2 regions of the Lentibacillus songyuanensis genome follow, and region 2 is predicted to be linked to the other one. Evidence: riboswitches for the same ligand, from Rfam matches in the RefSeq annotation. Region 2 holds a riboswitch; the other holds the start of a gene.
What was found. A riboswitch is a leader RNA that binds a small molecule or an ion and turns the genes downstream of it on or off. The one in region 2 is predicted to bind S-adenosylmethionine.
Positions count from the first base shown of each region.

Region 1: another riboswitch for S-adenosylmethionine. It lies ahead of WMZ97_RS20080 (5-methyltetrahydropteroyltriglutamate--homocysteine S-methyltransferase); the one in region 2 lies ahead of WMZ97_RS11020 (homocysteine S-methyltransferase family protein).

Region 1 covers NZ_JBCLVH010000032.1:4,639-8,838, forward strand. Annotated here, with positions in the region: gene WMZ97_RS20075 (MaoC/PaaZ C-terminal domain-containing protein) at 8-445, shown strand; gene WMZ97_RS20080 (5-methyltetrahydropteroyltriglutamate--homocysteine S-methyltransferase) at 494-1,606, opposite strand; SAM riboswitch class I at 1,677-1,783, opposite strand; gene WMZ97_RS20085 (cation:proton antiporter) at 1,862-3,667, opposite strand; gene rbsK (ribokinase) at 4,017-4,200, opposite strand, start outside.
Region 2 covers NZ_JBCLVH010000009.1:97,261-101,460, reverse strand. Annotated here, with positions in the region: partial or broken gene WMZ97_RS11025 (5-methyltetrahydropteroyltriglutamate--homocysteine S-methyltransferase) at 1-387, opposite strand, end outside; gene WMZ97_RS11020 (homocysteine S-methyltransferase family protein) at 523-1,575, opposite strand; SAM riboswitch class I at 1,674-1,770, opposite strand; gene cysK (cysteine synthase A) at 1,974-2,888, opposite strand; gene WMZ97_RS11010 (ABC transporter ATP-binding protein) at 3,117-3,899, shown strand; gene WMZ97_RS11005 (ABC transporter permease) at 3,883-4,200, shown strand, end outside.

The DNA of each region.
Region 1 (4,200 bases), on a different contig from region 2:
AGCTTAATTGTTTAATAAATACTATGATGACTATCATATCGGTGACACTTGGAATTCACGAGGAAGGACGATCACGGAAGCTGACATTGTCAATTTTGCTTCATTAAGCGGGGATTGGTTCCCTTTACATACCAATATCGAATACGCGAAAGATACACCTTTCAAGCAACGGATAGCCCATGGTATGCTCGTGCTATCCATTGCGACTGGCCTGCTTGAATTGGAACCAGGCATTGTTGTCGCCTTTTACGGGATGGACAAAATCCGGTTCACGAATCCGACATTCATCCAGGATACAGTTTCGCTCAATATGAAGGTCACAGATAAGATCGATAAGGGTGAAACTGGCGGAGTCATTGCGGCAGAATTAGTAGTGAAAAAACAGACAGGAGAAAACATCATTGTTGGCGGGATGAGCATGTTAGTGAAGAAACGCAAGGGATAGGCTCGCAAAAAACCCCAGCTAATTTCTAGTTGGGGCTCATGAATTCAATTACCATACCTCGTCAGCTATCTCCAGTACATGGCGAATTTTCTTCCATTGGTCTTCCTCGCTGATATCATTGCCTTCCTCAGTAGAGGCAAATCCGCATTGCGGGCTTAGGCACAACTGATTAAGTGGCAAATAATCACTTGCATCTTTAATCCGCTTTTTAATTTGTTGCTTGTCCTCTATTTCGCCAACTTTCGTCGTAATCAATCCAAGCACCACATATAAGTCATCCCGGTTCACATAATTAAGCGGCTCAAATCCACCAGACCGTTCATCATCAAACTCCAGGAATAGGCCATCAACATTCAGCTCACTAAAAATTGTTTCGGAAGCCGCATCATACGACCCTTCTGCAAAGTAATGGGAACGATAATTGCCTCGGCAAATATGCATGGTAATTAGCAAATCATCCGGACGTTCGGCTATCGCTTCATTAATTGCCCGTGCTGCAATTTTTTGCATCTCTTCCGGTGTATATCCTCGTTCACGAATAGCTGCCCGACCTTTTTCCGATAAATACGATGACCATGATGTATCATCAAGCTGTAGATATCTGCATCCAAGATCATAAAATGCTTGAATGGCTTTTTTATATGCATTGGTTAAATCCGGAAGTAACGTCTCGATCGTTCCATATACCTTTGGATCAATGCTACCCCGGAGAAGTAACATATTCGGGCTCGGAATAGTCATTTTAGCTACATGATCTGGACCGACATGATTGTTTAAAAAGCGAAAATGGTCAAGCATTGGATGAGCATCGTCAAAATCGACTTTCCCTGTGATGCGAATAGAACGATTCCTTGCTTCAATTCCGACAAAATGCAAACCACTATCCGGATCGTACCCTTCCACACCGGTCAGCCCTTCCAAAAAGTCAAAATGCCACCAAGACCGGCGAAATTCACCATCGGTAATTGACTTTAAGCCAACTTGCTTTTGTTTTTCGATCAGCTTCACGATTTCCTCGTCCTCAACAGTCCGCAGTTCTTCCACTGTTATTTCGCCATTTGCATACTGGCTCCTGGCTTGTTTTAACCGTGCTGGGCGAAGAAAACTTCCAACATGGTCTCCTTGAAATGGTGCACGTTTTTTCGTTTCTGTTGTAGACATTGCTGTTAACCCCCTTAAAAATGTAAATAAAAAATTCCTCCGATAAGAAGGAATAATGATACGAATTCACTTCTTATCTTTCAGGTTCTTTCACCTGTTAGAATTAGCACCTTTTCCCCAAATGGGTAGGTTGCTGAGGTGTCCCCGGGCTAGTCCCTCGACCTCTCTTGATAAGGAATCATTTATTGAATTGTACCTATCATATCAGTTTGGCGGCAAATTGCAACTATTTTATCATTTTATACTTGCGGGAAGTTAATTTTTATTTCTTGTTTCCCCAAGCAGTACAAGCTCATCACCGTCATCCAATGTAAATCGTTGACGCCACGTGATGAATTCAAGGCTATCATCTTTCTTTTTCACAAAAAGTGGCGTTCCATAGCGTTTGATATCTTCTTTATTCACTTTATGTTTTTCATCAATTTCCACGGTTTTTATCGAATAGCTCGTGTTCACTTGACGGTTCAGTTCACGGAAAATTGCATCCTCACCAAACAATAAATGCGCCTTTAATGAGGTAGCAACCTCTTTTCCTTTTTCATCACTGTCAGGCGATTCAACTGGTAAGACAAATGTATTATTGTAGCCGAATTCCGGGACATAGGACTGGTAAATTAATGCATTATACGCCGCATCACCGGTCATGGCAAGAATCGTCTCATAAGGAACAAAATCAATTTCGAACTGTGTATGCTCGGCCAGGATCTCCCCTTGGAACGTTTCGATTCCCTTATCCATCGCTGGCTGCAAGCGGTCCTCAGAACTATCAGTTATTAACACTGGAATCTTAAATTGCTGCAAGCTTTTGGCCAACGCAACTGAAAAACTGCTGGCACCAACGATCAATACACCAGGTGGTTCAGAACTAGCCAGCTTAAGTTTTTTCGCCAGCGGTCCGATCGTAAATCCATGGGCACATACGGTAATAAAAACCAGCGCAAAAGTTAACGCCGTGAGCAATGTGGCATCTTGATAGCCATCATCGATTAAAACGGAGGCAAAATAACCGGAAACCGTAAGCGCAACTACACCACGTGGCGCAATCCAGCTAATCAGTGTCTTCTCTGCGATGGAAAGTTCCGTTTTAATCGTCGAAATCCAGATCGAAAGCGGCCTGACAATGAATAGCATAACAATGACGAACCCAATGATTGGCAGTGTGAAAACTTGTCCAATAACCTCTCGTGTCAGCGAGGCAGTCAGTAGAATAAAGATAGTTGATGTCAGAATCACGGAGATATTTTCAACAAAATGACCAACATTTTCGATTGATGATACATATTTTTTCGAACGCCCAATACTTAGCCCCATAACCGTTACTGCCAACATTCCCGTTTCATGCATGACAACTTCGCCGATCATAAAGCATAGCAAGACAAATGATAAAATAATTGGTGACTTCAAGTATTCTGGGAACAATCCTCTGCTGACCATAACGCTAACCAAGATTCCGATAATGAAACCAAGAATCACAGCGAACACTGCACCCAAAAAGAAATTCCATAAATATTGGAAGGACAAATGCTCATTGACCAGAATTTTAATCACTTGATACGCAAACAGCGCGAGCAACGGACCAAATGGATCGACAATAATTCCTTCCCATTTTAACACGGTTGCTGTCCGCGATTTTAATTTGGCCTGCCGGAGTAATGGAATGATAACCGTTGGACCGGTTACAATGAACAATCCGCCAATAATGAAAGCAACTTCCAAGCTTAGGCCGGCGATATAATAAGCAGCGAGTGACCCGCCAATCCATGCCAGGAAAGCACCAAAAGTTACAATTCGAAATACGGACTTGGAGATACCTCTGAGTTCTCGTACGTCAAGACTTGAGCTTCCTTCAAATAGAACAACGGCAACGGCAAGGGAAATCAGCGGACTGTATAAATCACCCAGCGCCGCTTGTGGATTAATCAGTCCAAAAACAGGGCCAATCAATAGCCCCGCAATCGACATAATCACAATCGAAGGCCACTGAATACGCCATGCAAGCCATTGCGAAAAGATCCCCAGGCCAAGTATGACAACGATACTAATTAATGCAGCTTGTTCCATAAATTAACAACACTTTCTATTTTAGATTCAAAACATAATCATTTCCCCATATTCTAGCAAAAAATGGGATGTTGCACTAGCACAAGCGCAATATTTTAGCAAATTGTCGCTATTTGTCGCATTAACCCCTAAAAGTAAGGGTTATTTAAACACCCCGTTCTTTGTTGCAAAAACAAAAAAACTTCTCTCAACAATAAAAAGAAGGTTTGTTTATCAACAAATGTTTCATGACACCTCTCATCTTCGGATCGCTTCCTAGCCTTTTTCTGAATTTGGCACCATGTGTATCTTTTGGCGGTGCCGAGGTTTCACTGAGGCAGTAACTCATCCTCACTTAATAAGAATAAGACTATTCACTACATTTCCGTTCAGCCAAAAATGCTATCAGCTCACCCTCTGTTGGATAGGAAATTTGAGTGCCGTTTTTGGTCACACTTAACGCGGCAAAGCCTTGCGCACGTTGGATTGCTTGTGCGATATCACCTGTTTGCACAAGCGATTGCGCGAAACAACCAATAAATGCATCTCCAGCC
Region 2 (4,200 bases):
TTGTTCGAGCGGAACATACTGAGAAGCTTCTTGAATCCATGCCTTGAGTGCCTCTTTAACCTCAAGCTCCCCACTTTTAGAAGTTAAAATTCTCAGTACCACCCGCGGATCATTTTTTGGGATATATTCCAGCGGTTTAAAATAGCCTGAACGATCGTCATCGTACTCCAGGAAAAAGCCATCTACGTTTTCCTTAGCAAATGGGTTGGTGCGATTTGGGCGTAACTGCCTTCAAATGCCCAATTAGATTGAAAATTTCCCCGGCATAAATGTGTGGTTACAACCAAGTCTTCTGGTTTGTTTGGCCAAAGCTTCATTGACAACCTTTAATGCGATATCAATTAGTTCTTGTCTGCTGAATTCACTGTTACTATACGGAAGGTTTGGCAACCGCACGACCACCGACAATTTCGTTAAATTCAATAAAATCTTTCTTTCTTTTGTATTATTCTGGATGGATTGGCGATTTCATATCATGTATTGCGTATAATACATGATATGAATCGCCTTGTTTACATAAACTTAAGCCTTCAATCGATAGTCCAAGTTATGCTTTTTCAACGTCTTATCTTCTCCAAATAAAAAGTGCTTTTCCATGTTAGGGGAATATTTGGAATTAACAGTTTCTAAACCAACCGCTTCCGCCACTGCACGTAACATAGCGGGAGACGCCCCGCAGCATAAACCGATATAATTTAAACCAATGTCTTTTGCTTCCTTTGCCCATGCTGCAAGCTCATACCGGTTGTGATAGAGCGGGTCAAGCGCAGTTGGGAATGTTGTTTCCAATGGCAAGTGACAGCTGCATCCGCCATCGGGTAAGTTAAAGAACGTTGGATGGTCTTCACTGGTCCGATATGGAATTGGCAACCCTCCAACATATCCTTCGACATGATTGCGGATACTGGCAAGGTACGGCTGCATGGTATCCGGTCCACGGAAGCAGTTCATGCCAACAACGAGTGCTCCTTTTTCAGAAAGAAGTTTGCAGGCTTCTTCAACCGTGTAGCCATCCCGTAAAATATTTTCACCCATCAGTCCAAAAGTGATGACGGCTGGCAATCCTTGTTTGGTAATCTCCTCTAAGGCAATTAACGCTTCTTCGTAATAGTAAAAAGTTTCTCCATTAATGAAATCGACATCTTCTTGTTTGCACCATGACACCATTTCGGCAAACATGCTTCGGACCTGTTCCTTTGATGCTGGATCCTGCGGGTCAAATATATTTGTATTGGAGATGTTCCCGGCTACAAGAGCTTCTTCAACCGGGTGCTCTTTGGCAACTTCTTTCGCTAGTTGAATGGCGTTACGGTTTAACGGTTCTAACAGATTCTCCTTGCCAATGATGCGCATTTTCTCTCGGTGCGCATTGTATGTAAATGCCAATACAACGTCAGAGCCCGCATTCATATAGTCCCGGTATGCCTGTTTAAGTGCTTCCGGATTATCCAGTGCAACTTCCGGTACGAATGAACCCGCTTGTAAATACCCCCTGCGTTCCAATTCAAATAGATACCCTTCTCCGGCAATAACCGTACCTTCTTCCAAACGTTGTTCCAAACTGCGCTTTGACATGATGTTTTCCTCCCTTAATACTTGGTTATATATTTGGTAAAATAAAAAGCTCTCCACTTATAAATAAGAAGAGAGCCTGATACCAACAGCTTCAGCTCTTCTTATCTTCAGCATAACGCTTCTGGAATTAGCACAGTACACATGTCTGTTGCTGAGGCTTCCAAGGGCCAGTCCCTCCACCTCTCTGGATAAGAAAAAATTCAATTTATTTAATTATTAGAGCCTACTATACGGGCAAAGCAGGAAAATGTCAAGCATGAATTTTGAGATACGGGGAACAGGTACAATGTTCCGCGTTGCCGGGACATGACCTGTTCCCCGTATCTCTCAACGTGCGGAACCCGTGCGCTACTCCAGCCAAACCGGAAGAACGCTCAATCAAACTTCCACACTCTTTTTTAAATAAGATCCATACTCAGGTACCGCTCGCCGCTGTCTGGAGCCATGGATAGCACTTTTTTGCCAGGGCCGGTTCGTTTAGCTACTTCAATGGCGGCATAAACAGCTGCTGCCCCGGAAAGGCCGATAAAGATGCCCTCCTGCTGTGGCAGCTGCCGGAACATTTGAATCGCATCTTCATCCTCGATTTGCATAATTTCGTCATAAATGGAGGTATTTAAGATTTGCGGTACAAATCCAGGACTTGTGCCAACCAGCTTGTGCGGTCCAGGTTTTCCACCAGAAAGCACGGGTGATCCTTTAGGTTCAGCTACTGTAATCGCTAAGCCTGGGATTTTGTCTTTTAACACTTCACCGGTTCCCGTAATCGTTCCTCCGGTTCCAGCCGTACAGACAAAAGCATCAAGCTCTCCATTCATTTGTTCATAAATCTCGAGTGCAGTTGTTGTTCGGTGGATATCCGGGTTCGCTTCGTTCTCAAATTGCTGCGGGATAAAACTGCCGGGAATTTTTTTTTGCAATTCCAAAGCTTTTTTAATACAACCAGGCATCTTCTCCTCGCTAGGGGTGAGAACAACCTTTGCCCCATAAGCCTTTAAGATATTTTTACGCTCTGCCGTGCTGTTATCGGGCATTACCATGATAGCGTTATACCCCTTTGCGGCGGCATTCATGGCCAGCCCGATTCCGGTATTGCCACTGGTCGGCTCGATAATGGTTGCCCCAGGCTTCAGTATCCCTTTTTCTTCAGCCATTTTAATCATATTGTAAGCGGCACGGTCCTTGACACTTTTACTCGGATTAAACAATTCAAGCTTTACATAAACAGCAGCAGCCCCCTTGGGAACCAGCCTATTTAATTTGACCACAGGTGTTTCCCCGATGAGTTCCGTTATGTTTTGCGCAATGGTCATTCTAACTCACGCTCCTTATTTGCTCATGAATTTTTATCAAAAACATGAATTCCTAGTGGTTTACTATATAATTAATCATACCAATTTCAAATGAAAATGCACAGCATTTTATTTGCTTTCACAAAATATAGGCAAAAATCTATTGGAAAAATACCCAAAGCATGCTACAATCATTTTAATTCATACTAAATTTATGAGAATTATTTACTTTAATCGAGGTGAAATACGATGGAGTTGACGATCGATGCTGTATCTAAGCAGTTTCCGAATAAGCAAGAACACCCGTTACAGGTGCTGGATAATATTCAGCTAACCATAAAGAAAGGAGAGTTTGTTTCGATATTGGGTCCATCGGGATGTGGAAAGTCAACATTGTTATCTATGATTGCCGGGCTGCAAAACCCAACATCCGGAGCGATTTTCTTAGATGGCGAAATAATTGATGGAGCTCATCCGAATCGGGGGGTGGTTTTTCAGGAAGCAGCATTATTCCCATGGATGAGTGTCAAAGAAAATGTCATGTTTCCACTGCGGAAGAAAATGAGCAAAACAGAGCAGGTGCATACAGCAAATCAATATTTGCGGATGGTACAGCTCAGTAACTTTCCTAATCACTACCCTCATGAGTTATCTGGCGGGATGCAGCAGCGGGTGGCGATTGCCAGGGTGCTGGCTATGAATTCGCAGGTGTTATTAATGGATGAACCATTTGCCGCGTTGGATGAGCAAACAAGAAGTGTCTTACAGGATGAGGTTGAAAAAATCTGGCTGGAAACGAAAAAAACGGTGATATTTGTCACACACAGTATCCGCGAGGCGATTAAGTTGTCTGACCGGGTGCTGGTTATGGGAGCTCGGCCGGGACGGATTATCCAGGACTTCGCCATAGGACTTGATCGTCCTAGACAACAGGAGGATATGGCAAAATGGGAAGAAAAGATCATGGCGATTTTAAAAACAGAAATTGACCAGGTAATGAAGGAGGAGCTTGACTATGCGGGTAGCCATTAAACGCCTCATCTTTTTTGTGTTACTGCTTGTTATTTGGCAAGGAATTGTTCTCCTTCACATTTGGCCTGAATCGATGATACCGAGCCCGCTTTCTGTTTTTGAAGCCATTTATTCAGGCTTTAAGGATATGACACTTGTTTATGATTTGATGGCCAGTTTTCGTCATCTCATCATCGGCTTGATCATCTCGATTCTGGTCGGCACCGGACTTGGATTCTTTCTTGCTAGTATAAAAACAGCGGATGAAACACTGGGTACTATGATTCTGGCATTACAAAGTGTACCAAGTATTGTCTGGGTG